Regions from separate parts of the Thioalkalivibrio sp. ALMg13-2 genome, predicted to be linked through region 3. Evidence: predicted binding sites of a transcription regulator. Region 3 holds the regulator's gene; each other region holds the start of a gene.
What was found. Region 3 encodes FliA, which starts transcription of late flagellar genes. Its sites were predicted from a motif close to GCTAAAGTTNNNNNNNNNNCNGCCGATA; they were not measured.
Positions count from the first base shown of each region.

Region 1: the regulator FliA is predicted to act here: its motif matches at 5,619-5,646, upstream of F618_RS0109210 (methyl-accepting chemotaxis protein).
Region 2: the regulator FliA is predicted to act here: its motif matches at 1,809-1,836, upstream of F618_RS0111115 (methyl-accepting chemotaxis protein).

Region 1 is NZ_KB906111.1:60,922-68,639, forward strand. It holds one part of gene prfB (peptide chain release factor 2) at 1-1,010, opposite strand, end outside; one part of gene prfB (peptide chain release factor 2) at 1,012-1,083, opposite strand; gene F618_RS0109195 (hypothetical protein) at 1,171-1,959, opposite strand; gene F618_RS0109200 (phosphate-starvation-inducible protein PsiE) at 2,130-2,594, opposite strand; gene F618_RS0109205 (DUF255 domain-containing protein) at 2,710-4,263, shown strand; gene F618_RS0109210 (methyl-accepting chemotaxis protein) at 4,367-5,596, opposite strand; gene F618_RS0109215 (DEAD/DEAH box helicase) at 6,380-7,699, opposite strand.
Region 2 is NZ_KB906117.1:571-8,288, forward strand. It holds gene F618_RS0111110 (ATP-binding cassette domain-containing protein) at 1-1,767, shown strand, start outside; gene F618_RS0111115 (methyl-accepting chemotaxis protein) at 1,932-3,947, shown strand; gene F618_RS0111120 (GNAT family N-acetyltransferase) at 3,958-5,904, opposite strand; gene F618_RS0111125 (lipid asymmetry maintenance protein MlaB) at 6,136-6,450, shown strand; gene F618_RS0111130 (response regulator) at 6,443-6,805, shown strand; gene F618_RS0111135 (chemotaxis protein CheA) at 6,808-7,718, shown strand, end outside.
Region 3 is NZ_KB906103.1:51,648-59,365, reverse strand. It holds gene F618_RS0104065 (flagellar motor protein) at 1-124, opposite strand, end outside; gene F618_RS0104060 (chemotaxis response regulator protein-glutamate methylesterase) at 126-1,241, opposite strand; gene F618_RS0104055 (chemotaxis protein CheA) at 1,244-3,283, opposite strand; gene F618_RS0104050 (protein phosphatase CheZ) at 3,328-4,104, opposite strand; gene cheY (chemotaxis response regulator CheY) at 4,200-4,580, opposite strand; gene F618_RS0104040 (RNA polymerase sigma factor FliA) at 4,622-5,389, opposite strand; gene F618_RS0104035 (MinD/ParA family protein) at 5,386-6,210, opposite strand; partial or broken gene flhF (flagellar biosynthesis protein FlhF) at 6,379-7,471, opposite strand; gene flhA (flagellar biosynthesis protein FlhA) at 7,515-7,718, opposite strand, start outside.

The sequences.
Region 1 (7,718 bases), on a different contig from region 3:
AGACTGGCTTCAATAAAGGGGTCGAGGTCGCCGTCGAGCACACCCTGGGTGTTCCCGACCTCCACGCCGGTGCGCAGATCCTTGATCCGCGACTGATCCAGCACGTAGGAGCGGATCTGGCTGCCCCAGCCGATGTCGGACTTGGTGTCCTCCACCGCCTGCTTCTCGGCATTGCGCTCCTGCAGCTCGCGCTCGTACAGCTTGGCGCGCAGCTGGTTCATCGCCATCTCGCGGTTCTTGTGCTGCGAACGCCCGGCCTGACACGCCGCCACCACTCCGGTTGGGACGTGGGTAATGCGCACCGCCGAGTCGGTGGTGTTCACGTGTTGACCACCGGCGCCGGAGGAGCGATAGGTATCGACCCGCAAATCGGCCGGATTGATCTCGATCTCGAAGTTCTCGTCGATCTCCGGGGAGGCGAACACCGACGCGAACGAGGTATGCCGGCGGTTGCCGGAATCGAACGGCGACTTGCGCACCAGCCGATGCACGCCGGTCTCGGTGCGCAGCCAGCCGAAGGCGTACTCGCCCTGGATGTGCACGGTCGCACTCTTGATCCCGGCGGTCTCGCCCTCGGAGAGCTCGGTGACCTCCGCCTTGAAGCCCTTGTGCTCGGCCCAGCGCAGGTACATGCGCAGCAGGATGTTGGCCCAGTCCTGGGCCTCGGTGCCCCCGGAACCGGCCTGGATATCGAGGTAGGCGTTGGCCTCGTCCATATCGCCGGAGAACATGCGGCGAAACTCCAGGCCCTCGATACGCGCGGTCAGCGCCTCCACATCGGCCTCGACTGACGCCGCCGTCTCCTCGTCGCCATCCGCCTCGGCCATCTCCAGCAGGTCCCGGCTTTCATCCAGCTGGGTGCCGATCTCGCGGATGTTGACCACCACGCCCTCAAGCTGGGCCCGCTCCTTGTTCAGCGCCTGGGCCTGCTCCGGGTCGTTCCAGATATCCGGGTTCTGCTCCAGCTCGCGCTGGACTTCCTCTAGCCGTTCTTCCTTGGCAGGGTAGTCAAAGATACCCCCTAAGGCCTTCCAGGCGGCCTTTCAGGTCATCGATCAGGGAATACAGCGCGTTCAGTTCCATGGCAGTTTCCGTCGGGTGCCGTGGCGCGCACGGCAGGTTCGATCACGTGGCGAGAAAAGCCGGGCAGTATAACACCCGACAGCGGCTTCAGGGCCGGCGGGGACGGCGCCAGAACGCCAGCGCGTCGCGGCGTTCCAGCACCAGGGCGCCGGCGCCCGACCCGGCCGTGGATTGCGGATCAACAAATTCCAGCGCGCCCAGGCCGCCACGGAGCAGAGCCCGCAGCTTCGGTGCCACCACGTCGTCGGCAACCGACTCCAGAAGCTCGAGCCGGCGCTCGAGCGACGGGGCCGCCTCCAGTGCCTCGACGACGACCACGGTATCGCCGGATTCCGCCGGGTCGGCCGCCGGGTCGGCTGCCCAGTCGATGCCGGCACCCCGCGCCAGCCAGTGCGCGACCACACCGCCGCCACACACACGGCCCACACTCGTTGGGCCACCGGGATGCCCGGGCGACCAGGGCCAGAGGCCATGCACGGCCCCACGCCCCTCCCGCTCGCGCGCCAGATTCACCGGGTGCTGGAACCAGGCCATCTGCAAGGCGTTGGCCAGTACCTGCAGGCGCCGAGCTACATCGCCCTGCATCGACGGCGCCACCATGGCGCGCCCCATGCCGATCGACGGTGGCCGGCCCGACGCATCGCCCTCGGCGTCCATCCGCATCTCCCACAAGCCGTCTTCACTCAGCGCCAAGGTCGCCCCGGCCACCTCCAGTTCCGGCTGTGCAGCCGACCACAAGGCCTCGCGCTCGGCCTCCGACACCGGATCCACCGGATAGGCCACCAGGTCCTTCATCCCCGCAGTCAGCTGCACCGGCTGGACCAGCCAGGTTCGCCATCCGGAAGCGGTTGGCCGGTATCCCAGCCGCTCGGCCAACGCGGCCTCCCATCCTGGTGCTTCCGTGCCGCTGACCCCGCTCCGCGCCCGTCCGAGCCAGCGCGCCAGACGTCGCACAGAGAGCGGAGGCGCCCCGGCCACCGTACCCTCGGGCGCTGCCCACAGGCCGGGCAACAGGTGAATCACCCGCCGGCTTGCACCCGGCCGCGTCATCGATCGGACCCGTAGCGCCCCTTCGGCACGTCGCGCTCCTTCGCCGGATCGTCCTCGATCCCCGGCGTCATGCGACCTTCGTCGTCATACGGGAGCCGGACATGCCCGTAGCGAAGCACCAGCACTGCGCCCGCCAGAATCAGGACCCCGGCCGTCACCGCGATCAGCTCCCATACGTCCATGTCCTTCATGTCGATGATCACGTAACGCGCCAGCGCGACGATCGCGATGTAGATCGGCAGGCGCACCGGGAGACGCCCGGAACGCAAGTAGATCCCGACCATCGCCAGCACCTCAAGAAAGATGAACAGCAACAGCAGGTCGGCCAATCCCACCCACATCGCCGAGACCATGGTGGCGATCTCCTGCAGGATCGCGATCACGGTGGCGATGGCGATCACCACCAGCACGGCCACTTCGACATGATGCAGGGCGCGGCGCCCGGCGCGTTCGACGTTCATGCATTCACCACAATTGCCCCAATAAGTCCGGCCATCCTATCACCCGCCCCGGGCACGAACGCTCAATTCTCCCATTGGTCTATACCAATAGACACAACGATCTGAAGCACCCGCCATGACTCGATCCATCGACATCAAGAAGCTGCCCGCCATACGCCGCATCCAGTGGTCCGCCGCATGCGGACTCGGCGCGGGACTCGTCCTGCTGTTGCTCGCGCTGCCGGCCGCCGCGGAGGACTACCCCGCCGATTCCGCGATCTCTTGGCAGGACTGGGACAGCCAGCTTTTCGAGGAATCCGAGGCACGCGAGCGGCCCATCTTCTTTTATTTTCACGGCCAGTGGTGCACCTGGTGCCGCGACTTCCAGGACGAGTCCCTGGAGAACCCCGACGTGGTGGACACCATCGACCAGCACTACATCCCGGTCCTGGTCGATCTGGACGAACGTGCGGATCTGTTCCGGCGCTACGGTGGCCGCGGCCTGCCCTTCGTGGTCATCGTGAATCACGAGGACGAGATGCTGACCCGCTTTACCGGTCACGTGAATGCCCGCGACCTGCAGAACATCCTGGTGGCCCAGCGGGACATGTTCTCGGTCACCGGTCGCGAGATCACGCCGGACGATGCCGCGATCGACGATCTTGAAGCCTTCATGGAGATGCTCGACGAGGTCTACGATGCCCGCGCCGACCGCCTGAGCGGCAGCGCCACCTTCGGCACCCTCAGCAAGCGCCCGCAGCCCTGGACCTATCGCTTCCTGCTCACCGCCGAAGGGTGGCGGGATCGCATGCCCGGGCTCCTCGACCAGATCGCGGAGGACCTCTACGACGAGGTCGAAGGCGGCTTCTTCTTCTTTCACGATCCGGACCAGCGCGACCCCGTCCTGGCACTGGAGACCTCCAAGCGCCTGGACCAGAACGCGGCGTTCCTGTGGCTGTTCTCCGAGGCCCATGACACCACCGGCGACGAACGCTACGCCGAGATCGCCCGCGGCATCCGCGACTACCTGCAAGACCACCTGTGGGACAGCCGCCAGCTGCGCTTCGGCAACAGCCAGTACGCCGACCGCGACTACTACCAGCTGGACCCGGAGACGCGCACGCAAACCGACCCGCCGCAGGTCGACCGCAACACCTACGCCGACACCTCGGGCCAGGCGATCGCCGCCCTCGCCAACATGGCGCGAGTGCTGGAAGACAGGGACACACTGGAGTGGGCACACGAGGCCCTTCGGGCGCTGGATCGCTACCTGCAGACCGAACAGGGCTACCTGCACGGCATCACCGCGGCGGGTCGCCCGGCGATGGAGGGCTACCTGCCATCGCAGATCTGGCCGGAGATCGCCCGCCAGGAGCTGGCGCGCGCCACGGAGGCACTGGACGGCGAGCGACCGGAGATGCCCGACCCGCTCGCGGCACTGGACCGGCTGGAACCGTTCTTCAACGAGGAGCTGGGCGCCCACGCCGAGCGGATCGGCACCGACCTGGAACCCTGGTCGGAGACCCGCACCCAGGCGGCGCTGGCCTGGTGGCTCTACCGTCTGCCGGGCACCGCCATCGAAGAATCCCACATCGATCGAAACATGGTGCGCGAACGCCTGCGCATCGAGCCCGGTGCCGACCCCGACGACGTCGCTCTGGGCTTCGACGCCCTGCGCCGGGGCTTCTGAAGCCCCGTTGCAAGGCCTTGCGGTCGCTTATCCGGCGTCACAACACACCACCCCCGGTTTCCCAGGATGGCGAGCCGAACCTGCGCTGCGCCTGGCTCGGCCGTTACGCCTGTTGACGGAACCCCGCAACCTCGCCCTGAAGCTGCTGCGCCAAGGCCTCCAGCGCCTCCACCGCCTGCTGCATCTCGTTCGCCCCGTCGGCGTTGCGCACGGCAATATCGTTGATGTGGTGGATGTTGCGGTTGATCTCTTCCGCCACCTGGCTTTGCTCCTCGGTCGCGCTGGCCACCTGGCGGGTCATGTCGTCGATGGCGGTCACCGAGTCGTGGATGTACTCCAGGGTCTCGCCGGCCTCGCCCGCCTTCGCCACGGAGGTCTCCGCATGCTGCTGGCTGACCTCCATCGCCTGCACCGCACGGGTAGCCCCGCCCTGCAGGCGCTGAATGATCTCGCGGATCTCCCCGGTCGAGTCGTTCGTGCGCTGCGCCAGGTGGCGCACTTCGTCCGCCACCACCGCGAAGCCCCGCCCGGCCTCGCCGGCCCGCGCCGCCTCGATGGCCGCGTTGAGCGCCAGCAGGTTGGTCTTCTCGGCGATCTCCTCGATCACCTGCAGGATCGTGCCGATGTTGTCGCTGTCCCCTTTCAGCTCCACGATCACATTGTTCGCCTGACGAATCTCGCCGGCCAGCGTGTTGATCGCACCCTGGGTCGCCTGCACCACGGTGCGCCCGCCTTCCGCCGCACGCGTCGCCTGCCCCGCGCTCTCGGCCGTGCTCTGCGTGTTGTTGGCGACCTCTTGCACCGTGGCAGACATCTGGTTCATCGCCGTGACCACCTGCTCCACATCACCGCGCTGTTCGTGGGTGGCACGCGTCAGTTCATTGCTGCGCCCATCCAGCTGCCGCGCCGAGGCGGCAATCCCGTCCGCCGCGTCGGCAACCTGGCGAATGAGCCCCGAAAGCCGGCCCATCACCGTGTTGAAGGCCGCGCCGGTGCGCCCGATCTCGTCGTCGGTCGTCACCTCCACTCGGTGCCCGAGATCCGCTCGGCCCTCGCCGATCACCTCCAGCCCCTCGGCCAGGCGCTCCATGGGGCGCGTCAGCACATTGGCGTAGAACCAGCCAATACCCAGCGCCACCACGAACGCGACGATCCACAGCACCCACAGCAGCCACCACAACTGGGTCACCAGCGCCGCGTCCACACCCGCGGCCAGATCACCCTTCATGGTGTGGAAGGTCACGCCGCCCATGATGGACAACGGCACGGTGCTCACCACGATCACCAGGATAATCAGCTTCAGTCGCAGCCCACCCAACGGTCCAATCTTCATCGACGCCCTCCTTTCCGTCCCTTAACGACCAGCCGGTCCCGGTCTTGAGCCCGACACAGTATCCATCCGCCCCGCCCCTATCGTCTTGATCCGGGTCAACCCCAGGTCCCACCACAAGCCAAAAATCGCTCCTGATTAGCAACAATCATCAGCCAGGCCCAATGACCGTGCCGGCCCGGGTTTCCAGCCGCCCCCAGCCTGGTCATCCCGGAAACCGCGTAGCGGTTATCCGGGATCTCTGCGGTTGGGGGTTGCCCCGACGGGGGAGATCCCGGCTCTTCGCTTCGCTCCGGCCGGGATGACCAGGCAGGGGTAAGGCGCTCCGCGATGGTGACATCCCCAACAAGGCCTGGATCCAAGTGCCCCGGGGCGGGCCATGCACGCCCCCCCAAAGGCCCCCCGGCACTGGCTGACTCTTATCGCTAATCAGGAAATCGTCTCACCACGAAGCGCATGAAGACACGAAGAAGATCAAGGGCGATTGCGCCACAGAGGACACGGAGTTCACGGAGAGGATGGAAAGGCTTTCAACTTGAAGCAGGGGGCTCGCTTGGTTTCAGCGGTCGGGCCAGCGGCCATGGCTAACAGACGTTCCGGACAGAATTCGTCCTTTCTCTGTGTCCTCTGAGTTGATAGGCCTTTGGCCTTGACCTTCTTCGTGCGCTTCGTGGTGAATAAAGCCCTTGAGCAGGCACTCGCCTCACCCCCGATACCCATACACAAAAAACCCGCGGGCCCGAGACTCGGGACCGCGGGTTCGCGGTACTGCGTTAGCGGGTCCGCTTACCGGCTGCGAGCCGCGCGGTTGCCGTTGGCGGACGGGCGACCGTTGCCGCCGCGACCCCCACCGGGCTTGCCACCGCGACCGTTGCGCGGGGCGCCACTACGGGCGCCTCCGCCCGGCTTGCCACCCGGACCACCACGGCGATTGCCGTTGCCGTCATTGGCAGCCGGCTTCGGCGTGGCGAAGCCCTCGGTTTCGATACGGTCGATCGGGCGCTGAATCAGGCGTTCGATGCCCTTCAGCAGCTTGATCTCCTCACCGTCCACCAGCGACAGCGCGGCGCCGTCGGAGCCGGCACGCCCGGTGCGACCGATGCGATGCACGTAGTCCTCCGGCACGTTCGGCAGCTCAAAATTGACGACCTGCGGCAGCTGGTCGATGTCGAGCCCGCGCGCAGCGATATCCGTGGCTACCAGGACCGGCACCTGGCCGGACTTGAACTGCTTCAGCGCCTTGGTACGCGCCGCCTGGCTCTTGTTGCCGTGGATCGCCTCGGAGCGCACGCCATCCTTCGACAGCTTCTCGGCCAGGCGATTGGCGCCATGCTTGGTGCGGGTAAACACCAGCACCTGTTCCCATTTGTTGGTGCGGATCAGGTGGCTCAGCAGCTCGCGCTTCTGGCTGGTCTCGACCAGGTGCACGCTTTGCTTCACGCCCTCGGCGGTCGTGTTGCGCGGCGCGATGTCGATCTCCGCCGGGTTGTTCAGCAGGCCGTTGGCCAGCTTGCGGATCTCGTCGGAGAAGGTCGCCGAGAACATCAGGTTCTGGCGGTTCTTCGGCATCATCGCAATCAGCTTCTTGATGTCACGGATGAAGCCCATGTCGAGCATGCGATCGGCCTCGTCGAGTACCAGGATCTCGACACCGGACAGGTCGATGGTCTTCTGATTGGCGTGATCTAGCAGACGCCCCGGCGTCGCCACCACGATGTCCATGCGATCACGCAGGGCCTTGATCTGCGGGTTCATGTTCACACCGCCAAAGATCGTCATCGAACGCATCTTGAGATTGCGTCCGTAGGTCTTCACGGATTCGTGAACCTGCGCAGCCAGCTCGCGGGTCGGGGTCAGCACCAGGCAACGCGGGCGGCCATTGCCGGCCTGCGGCGCATCCGAGGTGGAAAGGCGCTGCAGGATCGGCAGGGTGAAGCCGGCCGTCTTGCCGGTGCCGGTCTGGGCGGCGGCCAGCAGGTCGCCTCCCTTCAGGACTTCCGGGATGGCCTGGGCCTGGATCGGGGTCGGGTGCTGGTACCCGGAGGTTTCCAGCGCACGCAAAAGGGTATCGGCCAACCCGAGGTCGGCAAAGGTCGTATCAGTCATGGAATGCTCCAACGCCACC
Region 2 (7,718 bases), on a different contig from region 3:
CTGCTCAAGGTCATCACCGGCGAGGCCCAGGCCGATTCCGGCGAACTGACCCGCCAGGATGGCCTGACCACCGCCTACCTGACCCAGGAACTACCGCCCGGAATCGAAGGGACGGTCTTTGACGTGGTCGCCGAGGGCCTCGGCGAGGCCGGCCGGTTGCTGGAACGCTTCCACCACCTGAGCCAGGCCGCGGCATCGGGTGACATGGACGCTCTGGACAAGATGGGGCCGGTGCAATCGAAACTCGACGCCATCGATGGCTGGAGCCTGCAGAACCGGGTAGAGACCACGATTTCGCACCTGAGCCTGGATCCCGAGGCGCAGTTCGCCGCGCTGTCGGGCGGGCTGAAGCGACGGGTGTGGCTAGCGCGCGAGCTTGTGCAACGCCCGCAACTGCTTCTGCTCGACGAACCCACCAACCACCTGGACGTGGCCGCGATCCGCTGGCTGGAACAGTTCCTGATCGAGAGCGGACTGACCGTGGTGTTCATTAGCCATGATCGTCAGTTCATGGAGAGCGTGGCCACGCGCATCCTCGAGTTGGACCGCGGGCATCTGTACGAGCACCCACCATCCATCGAGGCCTTCCGCGAGCGCCAGGCCGAAAGGCTGGAAACGGAGGCCACCCAGCGCGCGGAGTTCGACCGCAAGCTGGCCCAGGAGGAGGTCTGGGTGCGCCAGGGCATCAAGGCGCGACGCACCCGTAACGAAGGCCGCGTGCGGGCACTCCAGGCATTGCGTCGCAAGCGTGCCGAACGCCGCGAACGCGGCGGCCAGGTGAAGATGAAGCTGAGTCCGGAGCAACGCTCCGGACGCCTGGTGATCGAGGCGGAACACGCCGATTTCGGCTACGACACGCCCATCGTGCGCGACGTGAACCTGCTGCTGCAGCGCGGGGATGCCCTGGGCATCGTCGGACCCAACGGGGCCGGAAAGACCACCCTGCTGCGCGGACTCCTGGGCCAGATGGAGCCGCTCGCAGGCAGCGTCAAGCTGGGCACCCAGCTGGAGATCGCCTACTTCGACCAGGCCCGTGCCCGTCTGGACGAGGCGACCACGGTTCAGGATGCGGTCGGCGAGGGTCGCGACCGGGTCATGGTCAACGGCGAGAGCCGCCACATCCTGTCCTATCTGGAAGACTTCCTGTTCCCGCCCGCGCGTGCCCGCCAGCCGGTATCGGCGCTGTCGGGGGGCGAGCGCAACCGCCTGCTGCTGGCGAAGCTGTTCCTGCGCCCGGCGAACCTGCTGGTGCTCGACGAGCCGACCAACGACCTCGACGTGGAGACCCTGGAGCTGCTGGAGCAGCTGCTGATCGAGTACACCGGCACCGTTATCGTGGTCAGTCACGACCGCTCGTTCCTCGACAACGTCGCGACCTCCACTCTGGTCCTGCCGGGCGATGGCGCGGTCGAGGAGTTCGTCGGCGGCTGGTCCGACCTGCCCGAACGGATCACCCGGCGCCTGCTGGAGGGCGAGTCCGGAGCGACCGCGAAGGCCGAGCCCGCGGCCAAACCCGCGGCGCCCGCACCCGAGCCGGCACCGGCGACCCCACGCAAACGGTCCTACAAGACCGCGCGCGAACTGGAGGCCCTGCCGGCACAGATCGAGGCCCTGGAACAGGAACAGCAAAGCCTGACCACGGCCATGACCGAGCCGGATGCCCTGCGCGACGGTGACCGCATGCGCGAACTGCAGACGCGGCTCGAAGCCGTCGAGTCTGAACTGGCCCTCTGCTACGAGCGCTGGGAACAGCTGGAATCCGACTGAGCCCCGGCACGTCTATCCTCCGGCGACTCCCTGAATAACCGGCTCAACTCTGAGCGCGGCCGGCCGTAACAGGGGTTGAATCACCACCTTTCGAGTCCACGGTCGTAATGGTCGCGGCCGGTTCGTGAAGCGCCGGACACAAGGCGCCCAGAAGGAGTCATCGCATGCTGGACAAACTCTCCATTCGGGGGCTACTGATCGCCGGCTTTGGCCTGGTGGTTGCCATCCTGATCATCAACTCCCTGCTGGCCCTGCGCGCGATGAGTACGGGCAGCCAAGGGGTTGAACAGCTCACCCAGGCCGACTACCCGGCGGTAGCCCGGGTCAATGACGTCGAGCAATTGCTGCAGGAGAGCGCGGCGTTTCTCGGGTTCTACCTGATGAGCGAGGAGCAGTCCCACCGCGACGCGTGGCAAAACGCGATGCGTGACCTCGATGGCGCAACCCGCGCCCTGAACGAAAACCCGGTGATCGCCGCCGACGAGGAACTGTCCGCCAGCGCGACCGAGGTCCGCCGGCTGGTCAACCAGTTCGCCAGCTTCGAGGACCGACTGATCGAGGTGGCCGAAAACCCCGCCGAAAACATGCCGGCGCTGGGCATCGCCAATGCCCGGGCCAACCCCGCCAGCCGCGAGATGACCCAGCAGACCAACATGATGATCAGCGCCGAGATGGGGCTCCCGCGCTTCCAGCGGTCCTGGGATCGTCTCGACACCCTGCATGACCTGCGTATGTCGGTGGTGCAGGTCACCTCGAACCTGCGCGGCTTTATCGCCTTCCGGGACGATGCATTCCGCGAGAATGTCCGACTGTTCTCGACCCGCACCAACGACATCACCGCACAACTGATGGACCAGTTCGACGATCTGGACTTCGAACAGCAGATCGCGCTGGAGGACTTCCAGGGGGCGCTGGACACCCAGAACACGGCGCTGGATGACCTGATCGAGATCCACGGCAGTGAACAGGCACTGCAAGACGCCTACCTGATCCGTACCGAGATCGGGCCCGTGCTGATCGAGGCGCGTGACCACCTCCAGGGACTCAGCGAGCGGATTACCAATCGCGCCGAGCGCAGCGCCGCCGCGCTGACCGCCGACATGCGCGCGACCCAGACCACCCAGGGCGTACTGGCCCTGATTGGCGTGATCCTGGGCTTGGCCGGCGCGGTGTTCATCATCCTGGTGGTCCGGCGCGCCCTGGCCCACTCGACCGCGGCACTCGAGGAGATCGCGGACGGCGACGGCGACCTGAGCCGCCGCCTGGACGAGAACGGCCTGATCGAAACCGCACAGCTGGGCCGGGCCTTCAACCGCTTCACCGACAAGATCGCCCAGGCCATCGGCAATGCCCGCGGCGGCACCGAGACGCTGAATCGCGCCACCGAGAACCTGAACCAGGAGGCCTACCAGGCCCGCGAGGCCGTCTCGCGCCAGCGCGACGAGACCGACCGCGTCGCCACCGCGATCAACGAACTGCAAAGCAGCGCCGAGGAGATCGCCCGCAACACCGATGCGACCTCCCAGGCGGGCCAGGAGGCCGGGAATGCAGTGAACAACGGCTCCGAGGTGATGAGCAAGAACATCGAGTCCATGGCCTCGCTGCTCGGGACGGTCGAACAGGCGGCCGACACCGTGGCCAAACTGGGCGAGGACTCGAAGCAGATCGGGACCATCCTCGAGGTGATCCGTGGCGTGGCCGAACAGACCAACCTGCTGGCCCTGAACGCGGCCATCGAGGCCGCCCGCGCCGGTGAACACGGCCGTGGCTTCGCGGTGGTGGCCGACGAGGTACGCAAGCTGGCGACCCGTACGCAGGAATCCACCGACGAGATCGAAACCATGATCGCGCGCCTGCAGTCCGCCACCACCAGCGCGGTGAAGGCCATGCAGCACGGCCAGGAAGAGGCCGAGAACACCATGGAGCACACCTCCGAGGTGAACGGTGCTCTGCAACAGATCCGCCAGTCGGTGACCACGATCGTGGAGATGACCGAGCAGATCGCGGTCGCCTCGCGCGAACAGAGCACTGTAGTCGAGGACATCAACCGCAACATCGTGCAGATCTCCGACGAGGCGGATCAGTCGGCCAATACCGCCGACCGCGTCAGCGCCGCCTCCGACGAGCTCAAGCAGGTAGAGAAGGAGATCCAGCAGGCACTGGCCCAGTTCCGGCTCTGACCGGGCGGGGTTACAGGCTCCGGGCCTCCAGCCAGTTCCGGGCGGCGCGACGCAACCTTCGGGTGACGCCGCGCCGCCCGGAAACCTCCAGCTCGCGTGCCAGTCGGTCCCAGTCGATGGGCTGCGCCAGGCTCGCCTCGAGCAGCTGACCTTCCGGCTCGTCCGGCGGCGCCACCGCCAACTGCCGCAGCAACGCGGGAAGCGCCCACTCCAGGGGCCGCGCCCGCCGGGAAAAGGCACGGACCTCCTTCAGATCCGCCACCGGGTCAACCGGCGACAAACAACAATCTCCCTCCGCATCCTGATCCCCAAGGACTTCACTCACCATGGCTGCGGTCGTGCCCGGCAGGAACCGTGGATGCCAGGCCGGCCAGTCGCGCCGAAAGGCCGCCAATGCTTGTTGCAGCCGGGGCTGCAATCGGGGCGCGGTCGCACGCAGGACCACACCGCTCACCTGGCCACTGGCCGCATCCGGCTGGATGCCGACTCGCACCAGGCCATAACCCGCGCGCAGCCAAAGGTGCAGCAACACAGGTTGCAGCCCGAAACTCGCGCCAATCAGCGCCATCCCCTTGGCACCAGCCCGGTCCTCGACCGCACGCAACAGACGGCTCCCCAGGCCGCGCCCCTGCCAGTGCGGATGCACCGCAATGCGCTGAATGCGCCACGCGCCCTCCCCCGCCAGGTCGAAGTCACCCCGGGCCGCAACGGTGCACGGCAGGAAATGCCCCTGCGGGCGCCGTTCGCCCGACCAAACCGCTTCGGCTATCGCGCGCTCCAGTCCGCCCTCTTCCTGGATCAGAACCACCCCGAACAGGGCGCCATCCGCCGCCCCTTCCAGCAGCAGCAGGTGAACACCCGCATCATCCAGCCAGCGCGCCAGATCGGAGGGCCGTGTGCGGTAATGGGCATCCGCCAGCAGGCCCATTACCGCCTCCAGGGTTTGCGGCATGTCCGCAAGCGCCGCGCCCGTGCTCCAGCGCAGCCGCACGGCCTGGGAGACCGGGGGGCGACTCGCCGCCTCCAACAGGAACAGCCGATTCAGCCAGTCCTCGAGCGGATCGCCCGGGGCCCAGCGAACCGGTGTATCCAGGGTCTGTAGCCGTACGCGAAAGCCCGCCCCCTCCAGGGCCGGCAGCCCACGCAGCCGAAAGCCCTGCCCGCTCCCCTCGAAGCCGCCGGTCGTGGTCGCCAGCACCAGGCGCCATGCCAACCGGGCCAACTGAAGCAGGCGCTCGACCGGCATGCTCGCAGCCTCGTCGATGATCAAGGTATCCAGCGGTTCCGCCTGTTCCAGCAAAACGTCCGGGGCCCGGTAGTGCCGTTCCGGCGCGTGTGTCCAATGTCGGGCGCGTGCCAGCAATGCGTCCACGGCCCGTGGTGTCGGCGCAGTCAGCGTGATCGTGGATTCGCCGCGCTGCAGTGCCGCGCCCAGGAACTCGCCCAGCAGGGTCGACTTGCCGCGGCCACGCGGGGCGGTCAACGCCACACATTCGCCCGGCGCGAGTCCCGCCAAATGCCCCAGCGCGACGGCCTGATCCGGCGTCCACGCAAACGGGCCCGCCGCCCTCGGCAAGATTCCGGGCCGTCGATCCGCCGACGGCGGCTCCACCGTCCGCACCCACGGCTCGGCCAGCGCCGCCTGCCAGCGGCGGGCAAACGCCCCGTCTCCGCCGGTGCCGTCGAGGATGACCAGGGTGCCGCCGCCGACCAGCAGGCCAGCGACCGTGACCAGCGCGTCCACCGCGAGCGGTTGCCCGGCCTCGAATACCAGGGCCTGTACCTCGTGCCCCAGCCAATGCCCAGCCTGCGCCGATGCCACATGTGGCACCCCGTCGGGCGGCGAGCGGCCCACCCACAGCACCGGCCCCTCCACCGCCGCAGCCCGCAGCCAGTTCGCAGCCACCTGACAGGCTGCGGCATCGGTGGTCAGGCGATAGAGCGTACGGGCCTGCATATCGGCGGCTCCTTCCGATCAAATGACACGTGAGACAAGCGGGTTTCCTGAGCTGAAAGCGGCGAGATGTGCAGACTGTCGAGCCAAAAATCCAGCCCTTTATCGGCTGATCAAGGTGAAGCGCGTCTCAAGTTTTCTTGCTCCCAGCCGTACAAGATTTCTACACAGGACTGGAACAAGCCTGTACAAAACCTGTACAGTGTTCACCCAGACAAGAGAAGGTTACTGCAGATGACCCCCATTGCGTTGCCGGAACGCCTGCGCATCGATACCGCAGCCGAATGCTGGCAGGAACTGCGCGCGGCACTGGATGCAGGCGAAGACCTGCAGCTGGATTCGGCGGCCGTGAATGATGTGGACGCCGCCGGCGTGCAGGTCCTGCTGATGGCCCGCCATTCGGCCGCCCGCAAGGCGCAAGGCTGTTCGCTCATCGGGACCAGCGCGGTTCTGGCCCAGGCCCTGCAGGCACTGGGCGCACCCGAAGACGGTTTTGCGTCGAGCGCCGCACAACACGACGACAAGGATTCAGGAGACATCAATGGCTAAGGTTCTGGTGGTGGACGATTCCGCCTCGATGCGCCAGATGGTCGCATTCACCCTCAAGCAGGCCGGGCACGAGGTCGTCGAGGGCCGCGACGGCAAGGATGGCCTGAGCAAGGCCCAGGGCGCCAAGGCGGATCTGGTGATCACGGACGTGAACATGCCCGCCATGGACGGCCTGCAGCTGACCCGCGAGCTGCGCAAGCTGGGCGACTACAAGTTCACCCCCATTCTGGTGCTCACCACCGAGGCCGGGCCGGAGAAGAAGCAGGAAGGCAAGGCGGCCGGCGCGACGGGCTGGCTGGTCAAGCCGTTTGACCCCGACCAGCTGATGAACACCGTGAACCGGGTGCTGCGCTAGTCATGTCGATCGACATGGCCCAGTTCATCGATGCCTTTCTCGAGGAGAGCTTCGAGGGGCTGGAGCGCATGGAGACCGAACTCCTCGCGCTGGACGACGGCGACCCGGAAACGCTGAACACGATCTTCCGCTGCGCCCACTCGATCAAGGGCGGAGCCGGGACCTTCGGGTTCGGCGCGATCTCCGGGTTCACCCATGGCGTGGAGACCCTGCTGGACCGCATGCGCAACGGCGAGCAGGAGGCGGCCCCGGAGACGGTGAACCTCCTCCTGCGCGCGGTAGACACTCTGCGCGCGCAATTGCACGCCGCCCGCGATGGCGGCGAGGCCGACCCCGCCGAGGTAGCCGAAGTGCGCGCCCTGATCGAGGCCCACCTGGGAGATGCCGTGCCCGCCAGCGAAGCCGGGAACCCGCCGGCAGCCGGTGGCAGCGGTGATACCGATGCCTCCAGCGGCGGGGACCACGGTGGCCCGCGCGGCTGGCGAATCCACTTCCGGCCCTACGCGGACCTGATGCGCACCGGCAACGACCCCCTGCGCATGTTCGAAGTGCTGGAGGAACGGGGCAGGCTGACCGTGCACTGCGACACCGACCGCCTGCCGGACAGCGTCGATGCCTTCGATCCGGAGGACTGCCACCTCGCCTGGACCCTGGAGCTGGAAGGCGATGCCACCCGCGACCAGATCCAGGAGGTCTTCGAATGGGTCGAGGACGAATGCGATCTGGAGATCGAGCCTCTCCAATCGGGCGGCGAATCGGGCGGCGAACCGACCGCTGATGCGCCCGCACTAACCCCCGAGACGGCCGCACCATCCGACAGCCAGCCGGAGACACCGGCCGCACGCGGCGCCAGTGGCGCACGCGGCTCGGAGTCCAGCTCCATGCGGGTGAACACCGGCAAGATCGATGCCCT
Region 3 (7,718 bases):
CCAGGACCACAATCAGGAAGGCCGCCGCATTCCACAGCGCACCCAGGCCACTGCCCTTGGCAATACTGCCGCCGAGCACCGCCACTAGCCCCAGGGTTATCCCGATGAGGCTCAGGATATCCATGTCAGCAGAACCCCTTCACCAGTGCGGGCCCAACTTCGGGCAGCGGGTACACATGATCGGTCAGGCCGGCCTCGGCCACTGCCGCCGGCATCCCGTACACCACGCAGGTCGCCGCATCCTGCGACCACACCTGGGCGCCCGCGCCTTTCAGCGCCCGCGTGCCTTCGCGACCATCGGCACCCATGCCGGTCAGGATCACCGCGAGCACCTGTCCGCGCAGCGCATCCACGGCGGAACCGAAAGCCGCATCCACGCTCGGTTTGTAGATGGTCCCCAGAGGGCTCTCCGCGATCCGCACATGCGTCTGGCTGCCGCGTTCCAGCGTCGTCTGCATCCCGCCCGGGGCCAGCAGCGCCACGCCCGGTTTCAACACGTCACCGTCCTTCGCCTGACGCACCTCGATATTGCACATGGCATTCAGGCGCTCGGCGAAGGCCGGGGTAAAACTGGCGGGCATGTGCTGCACCAGCAGGATCGGCAGCGGGAAATTCGCCGGCAGTGGCTTCAGCACCTCCTGCAGTGCCACTGGACCGCCGGTGGAGGTGCCAATAAGAACCGCGCGCAACTGCCGCAGCGGCGTCGGCGGCCGGGTACTGGCCAGCGGCGGAGCCGGCTTGCGCGCGTCGGCCGCAGCCTGACGGTCCGTCTCTTCGCGCCGCGCGGACGGCCGCGCCTCCCGGGCGGGCGTAGTCGTGCCCGGCGCACTGACGGAGCGCGCCCGGCTGCGTGACAGTGAACGCACGCGACGCCGAAGCAGCATGCGCGCGCTGTCTTCGTCCCCCGCCATGTCGCTGAAGCGCTTGGGAAGAAAGTCCACCGCCCCCGCCTCCAGCGCATCCAGGGTCGCCTGGGCTCCCTCGGTCGTGAGACTGGAGAACATCAGGATCGGAAGCGGGCGCTCGGCCATGATCTTGCGCACCGCGGTGATGCCGTCCATCACCGGCATCTCGATATCCATGGTCACGACATCGGGATCGAGCTCCCGGACCTTGGCGATCGCCTGCTCGCCATTTTCGGCCGAACCCACGACCTCGATGCCGGAATCGGAGTCCAGGATCTCGGTGATACGCCGACGAAAGAAGCCCGAGTCGTCGACAACCAGAACCTTGATCGGCATCCTCAGCCCTCGCTCGAGCGCGACGCGCGGCGCGGTCGACCGGACATTTGCAGTTGCCGCATCAGGATGGTCACCAGGTCGGAGACGTCGAGGATCAGGGCGATGCCGCCATCTCCGGTGATCGTCGCTCCCGCCAGGCCCTTTACGCCTTGCAGATTCTGGCCCAGCGGCTTGATGACCACCTCTTCCTGCCCCACGAGATCATCCACCACCAGCCCGACCTTGCGGTCGGCCGTATGGACCACGACCACGTGGGCATCCTTGCGCGGCTCGGGCTCGTGCCCCGGCTTCAGCCAGCGCTTGAGGTAATGGATAGGCAGGGCGTGCTTGCGCACCATGATGACTTCCTGATCATCCACGTAATTCGTCTTGGTCAGATCCAGGTCCAGGATCTCGGAGACCGAGGCCAGCGGGATCGCAAAACGGCGGCCGTCCAGAATCACCATCAGGGCGGGCAGGATCGCCAGGGTCAGGGGCAGCTTCACCCGCAGCGTGGTCCCCACGCCGATCTCGGAATCGATCTCGATGGTGCCGTTGAGCTGCGAGATCTTGGTCTTGACCACGTCCATGCCGACCCCGCGGCCGGAGACGTCCGAGATCTCGGTCTTGGTGGAGAATCCGGCCATGAAGATCACGTTGAAGGCCTCGCGATCGGTCATGCGTTCGGCCATCGCGGACTCCATCAGCCCCTTCTCCACCACCTTGCGCCGCAGGGCCTGTGGATCCATGCCACCGCCGTCGTCCTTGATCAGCAGCGCAATGTGATCGCCCTCCTGGGCCGCCCCGAGCACTACCGTACCCTTGCGCGGCTTGCCCGCCGCCTCGCGCACATCGGGCGTCTCGATGCCATGGTCCACAGCATTACGCACCAGATGCACCAGCGGATCGGACAGCGCCTCGACCAGATTCTTGTCGAGGTCGGTTTCCTCACCGAAGATCTCCAGTTCGATCTCCTTGCCGAGGTTCCGCGACAGATCCCGGATCACGCGCGGGAAGCGGTTGAAGACCTTCTTCACCGGTTGCATCCGGGTCTTCATCACCGAACTCTGCAGGTCGGAGGTCACCAGCGCCAGGGAGCTGATCGCCTTGCCCAGTTCGTCGTCGACATGCTGCGAACGCAGCATGCTCAAGCGATTTCGCACCAGTACCAGCTCGCCCACCAGGTTCATGATCTCGTCCAGGCGCTCGGTATCCACGCGCACGGAGGTCTCGCCCTGCGGCGCCGAGCGCCCACCGGCGGCCGCCGGTTCCGGCGTTACCGCTTTTTCCGGCTCTGCCGCCGCTGCGGCGGGTTCGACCGGCATCGGTTCCGCAGGGTCGCCCGCAGCAGGCCCGGGCGTCGCCGGACCTCCGCCCTTGGCCTGCAACTCGTCCAGCAAATTCTCGAACTCGTCGTCGCTGATCAGGTCGCCGCTCGCGGGATCCTGGCCGCCACCCGGGCCTTCGCCGGCCCCGGAGCCGCCCGGCGCGGCCGCATCCACGGGCGCCGGGGCACCGTCGCCATGCAGCGTATCCAGCAGGGCCTCGAACTCGTCGTCCGTGATCTCCTCCCCACCGCCCACCATGGCGTCACCGGCGGCCGAGGCCGGGGCCACCGGCTCGGGAGCCGGTTCAGGCGCTGGCGGCGCCGCGGCGGTATCCCCGGCGACGTCTTCGTTCTTCGCCATGCGCCGCAGGTCCTCGACCACGTCGGCCTCGGCCGGGGTCGGATCCACTCCGGAGCGTAGATCCCCGAACATGACGTTCAGGGAGTCCAGCACGCGGAGCATGGTGTCCATCAGATGGCTGTCGGCACGGCGTTCGCCGTTGCGCAGCAAATTGAAAACATCCTCGGCGTGGTGACACACCGTCACCAGCGCATCCAGGCTCAAAAACCCGGCGCCACCCTTGATGGTATGGAAGCTTCGAAATACCGCATTCAACAGATCCCGGTCGTCCGGGTTCTGCTCCAGGTCGATGAGTTGCTCGTTGAGCCCCTCCAGCAGTTCCCCGGCCTCGATCAGGAAGTCCTGAAGGATTTCGTCATTGGGGTCGATGGCCATTCAGTCTCTCCGGTCCCGTGGCGCCAGTCGTATGAGGTGCACTGCTAGAAGCCCAGGCTTGATAGCAGATCGTCCACCTCGTCCTGTCCTTGAACGACATCCGCGCTGGAATCTTGAGTCTTGGGCACACTGGGACCGCGCCCCTTGCGGTCCGCCTCGCGGTCTTCTTCGCCACGATCCAGGGACGCCTCGGCCGCTTCCACCTGCTCCATGCGCCCGCTAGAGAGCCGGATCAGGGTGACGAGGTTCTCTTCGAGATCGGTCACCAACTGGATCACCCGGCGAATCACCTGGCCGGTAATGTCCTGATAACTTTGTGCCATCAGCACCTCGGAGAGCAGACGCCGCAACTCCTCGGCGTCCTCCCCCGCCTGCCCGAAGAAGCTATCCAGCTCACGCGCGAAATCGCGGAATTCGTCCACCGAGAGCTGCCGGTTGCGAAAGCGCGTCCATTTGGCGGTCAAGTCGGCCGCCTGCTGGCTGAACGACTCGGCGATCGGCAGGCTCGACTCAATGGCGCCCATCGTGGCGTGCGCGGCCTGCTCCGTCATGGTGACCACGTAGTTCAGGCGTTCCTTCGCATCCGGGATCTCCGCCTGGGTCAGCTCTACCAGACGCGAGTCGCCACGGAAACTCTGCAAGGCCTCGTGGAGGTCGCGCGTCAGCTTGCCCAGTTCATCGAAGAGCTCGCGGTCGTAAGGGCGCGCAAGATCCTGCACCAGCGCGCGCGCCGCCACGTCGTCGCCCGCCTCGAGCGTCTGCACCAGTTGCCGGGCCAGCTCGAGCTGGCCGTCGCGTGGGGGGTGTTCCTGTTCAGTCATGAGGAGCCTCTTGCTGGTACGGCGCTGAAGGAGCCGGAGTCCGTCCACCCGCGCAAGCGAGATGGACGGACTCCGTATTCACCACCGGGCGATCCTTAGCCCTGTGCTTCAATACGTTCGAAGATCTTGTCGATCTTTTCCTTCAGCGTTTCGGCGGTAAACGGCTTGACCACATAACCGTTCACACCCGCCTCCGCAGCCTCCACGATCTGGTCGCGCTTGGCCTCGGCCGTCACCATCAGCACCGGCATCGACTTCAGGTTGGCGTCCGCCCGGACGGCCTTCAGCAGGTCGATGCCCGGCATGTTGGGCATGTTCCAGTCGGTAATCAGGAAGTCGAAATCACCATTTTGCAGCATCGGCAGCGCGGTGCTGCCGTCGTCGGCTTCCTGCGTATTATTGAAGCCAAGATCGCGCAAGAGGTTCTTGATAATGCGCCGCATCGTGGAAAAGTCGTCCACGATGAGAATTTTCATTCCCTTGTCCACACGTCACTCCGGGATTCGTAAGGTGAGTTTTAGAATAACTGCAAAGCCGAGCCGTCTTCGAGCCACGACCCCATGCGCGCACGCAGCCGAATGACCGCCTGGCTGCGAATCTGGCTCACGCGTGACTCGGTCACGCCCAGAACAGCTCCGATCTCGCGCAGATTCAGTTCTTCGGTGTAATACAGCGACAGCACCAGGCGTTCGCGTTCAGGCAGGTCCCCCAGGGCCTCGGCCAACTCCTCGCGAAACTCGCCAGCCTCAAGGCTACGCGACGGAGAGACTTCCTGCCCCTCAATCACGCGATCGGCCCCGTCATCCCCGCCGCCGAGATCGTCCAGTGCAAACAGATGGGCTCCGGCGTGGTCCTTGAGCATGTCGTAATAATCATCAATGGGCACATCCAGCTCGGCCGCCACCTCGCTCCCACGCGCCGCACGCCCCTCGCGGGCCTCGACGCTCTGAATCGCGGCGGCAATGCGCCGGCTGTTGCGATGCACCGAGCGCGGCGTCCAGTCGCTGCGACGCAGCTCGTCGATCATCGCACCGCGGATGCGGATTCCGGCGTAGGTGGCAAAGGTCGCCCCCTGCCCACCCTCGAACTGCCGCGCCGCCTCCAGCAGACCGATCATGCCGGCCTGGATCAGGTCATCGACCTGGACCGAGGCCGGCAGGCGGGCCATCAGGTGGTGCGCAATGCGGTGCACCAGTTCGACGTGATCGGCAATCAACTTCTCGTGTCCACCGGTCGCGGTGGACGTCGCCTGGTAGCCGGAAAGTCGATTACGCGTCGTCATCATGCGCTCTGCAGCATTCGTTCCACGAAGAACCCGACGCCCCCGTGGTCACCCCCACCTACTGGCCAGCGGTCCACCGTCCGCGCCAGTTCGGCAAACGCCTTGCCGGCCGGACTGCCGGGATACTGCTGAACCACCGGCGCCCTTTTCTGCACGGACTTGCGCAGATGCTCGTCCATGGGGATATAGCCGGCCAGGTCCAGAACCACCTCCGGCAGGTAATTGCCACAGACGGTATTGAGTTTCTGCATCAGCCGCTCCGCACCCTCGCGGCCACTGACCATGTTGGTGACCATGCGGAAACGCCGCAGCCCATGATCGCGGTGCAGCACCTTGATCAGGGCATAGGCATCGGTAATCGAAGCCGGCTCGTCGCAGACCACTACCAGGGTCTCCTGTACCGCCCGGCAGAACGAAGTCACCGACTCCTGCAGGCCCGCAGCGGTATCCACGATCAGGACATCCAGCGGTTTGCGGTAGGCACTGAAGGCATGGATCAGGCCCGCGTGCTCGGCCGGCGTGAGGTTCGCCATCGCCGCGATACCCGAGGCCGACGGGACCACCTTCACCCCGTCCGGCCCCTGGACCAGGACATCGTCCAGGCTGTCCACCGTGCCGGTCACCAGGTCATGCAGGGTGCGCTCCGGGCGCATCCCGAGCAACAGGTCCACGTTGGCCAGGCCCAGATCCGCATCGAACAGCATCACCTCGCGGCCCAACCGGGCCAGGCCGACCGCCAGATTGACCGAGACGTTGGTCTTGCCCACCCCGCCCTTGCCCGAGGCGACCGCAATGACCTTTAACGGCTTGTTAGTGCGTGGCATAGCGCCCCTTTCCAACCGGCTGAATCAGTTCCAGTGTTGCCGGCTCGGCCCCTTGCGCCGGGCGCAGAGGCGAGCGCGAGCGTCGCGGCGGTTCCATTTCCGCAAGCCGCTCGGCGGCCCAGGTCTCGCGTGCATTGCCAGCCGCCCGCGCGCCCTCCGCGTCGTCGTCCAGCGCCATGCGGGTCAGATACCCCGTATCGACCCGGTGAAAATCCTCGGCGATGCGCTGGCCATCGCTCACGAACCCAAGTCCCAGGTGCTGATCCAGCAGTACCGACAGGACCTCGCCCAGCTGTTCCGCCTCGTCCAGCTTGGTCAGCACCAACGCCGAAGGATCCGCCTTGCGAAATGCCTCCAGTACCCGCCGCAACGTACTGCCCTGAGTCGTGGCCGACACGACCAACCAGCTCTCGGCGCGGATATCCGGCGGCAGATGCGCGAACAGCGACTCCTCTTCCACCGCGCGCGGCGCCTGCCCGGCGGTATCCACCAGGATCAGGTGGCCATCGTCCACGCGCCGCGCCAACTCGCGCAGTTCGCGCGCATTCTGCAGCACGCGCACCGAGATCCCCGCCATCTGAGCGAAGGCTTGCAACTGCCGTGTTGCACCGATGCGCTGGCTATCCAGGGTCACCAGCGTAACCGAATCCGGTCCCATCCGACGGATCTGGCGCAGCGCGATCCGCGCCAGCGTGGTGGTCTTTCCGACCCCGGTCGGCCCCACCATCGCCAGCAACCCACCCTCGTCCAGGATCGACGGGCGATGCGTGGCAATCGCGCCCGAAAGCCGCGCGCGGAGACGTTCCCAAGCCTGCTCGGGGGAGCTGTCATCGAGGATGCTGCCCGCCAGACTGCGGGCCAGCGATTCACTGAAGCCCCGGTCGATCAGGCGTGCCTTGCATTCCGCAGCCAGCGGATGGCGGGCCGCCCAGCGGGCCTGGTCGCTCTCCGCATACTGACGCGTCATCAGGCTGCGCAGGTCGCGCAACTCCTGGCGCATCGCCGTGAGCTCGGGGTCGGCCGGCCAGGAAGGCGCCACCGAATTCGGCGCGCGGTCGGCGGTACGTGCCTCGCGGGCCGGATTTGCAGCCTCCTGCTCGCGAACTGGCTCCGAGGACTCGCCATCCTCCAGGGCGGCGACCACCTCCAGCCAGCCATCCACCCGGCGACTGGAGAGGATCACGGCATCCTCTCCCTGTTGTTCGCGCACCTGACGCATGGCGTCGCGCATGTCCCGGGCCCGATATCGTCTGACATTCATGCTTTGATCTCCTGCGCCGCTCACGCGGCGGAACCCCTATGTCTCATGCGGACTGCTTTTGCGTTTCTTCCTGACCGACCGTGGCCACTACCCGAATCCGCCGGTTGTCGGGGATCTCGGTAAACGCCAGGACGGTCAGGCTGCGAACCGCGCCGCGCAACCAGCCGGCAATCCAGGAACGGATCTCCGGTGCCACCACCAGGATCGCCGGTTGACCGGCTGTCTCCTGGCGGCGCGCCGCGTCAGC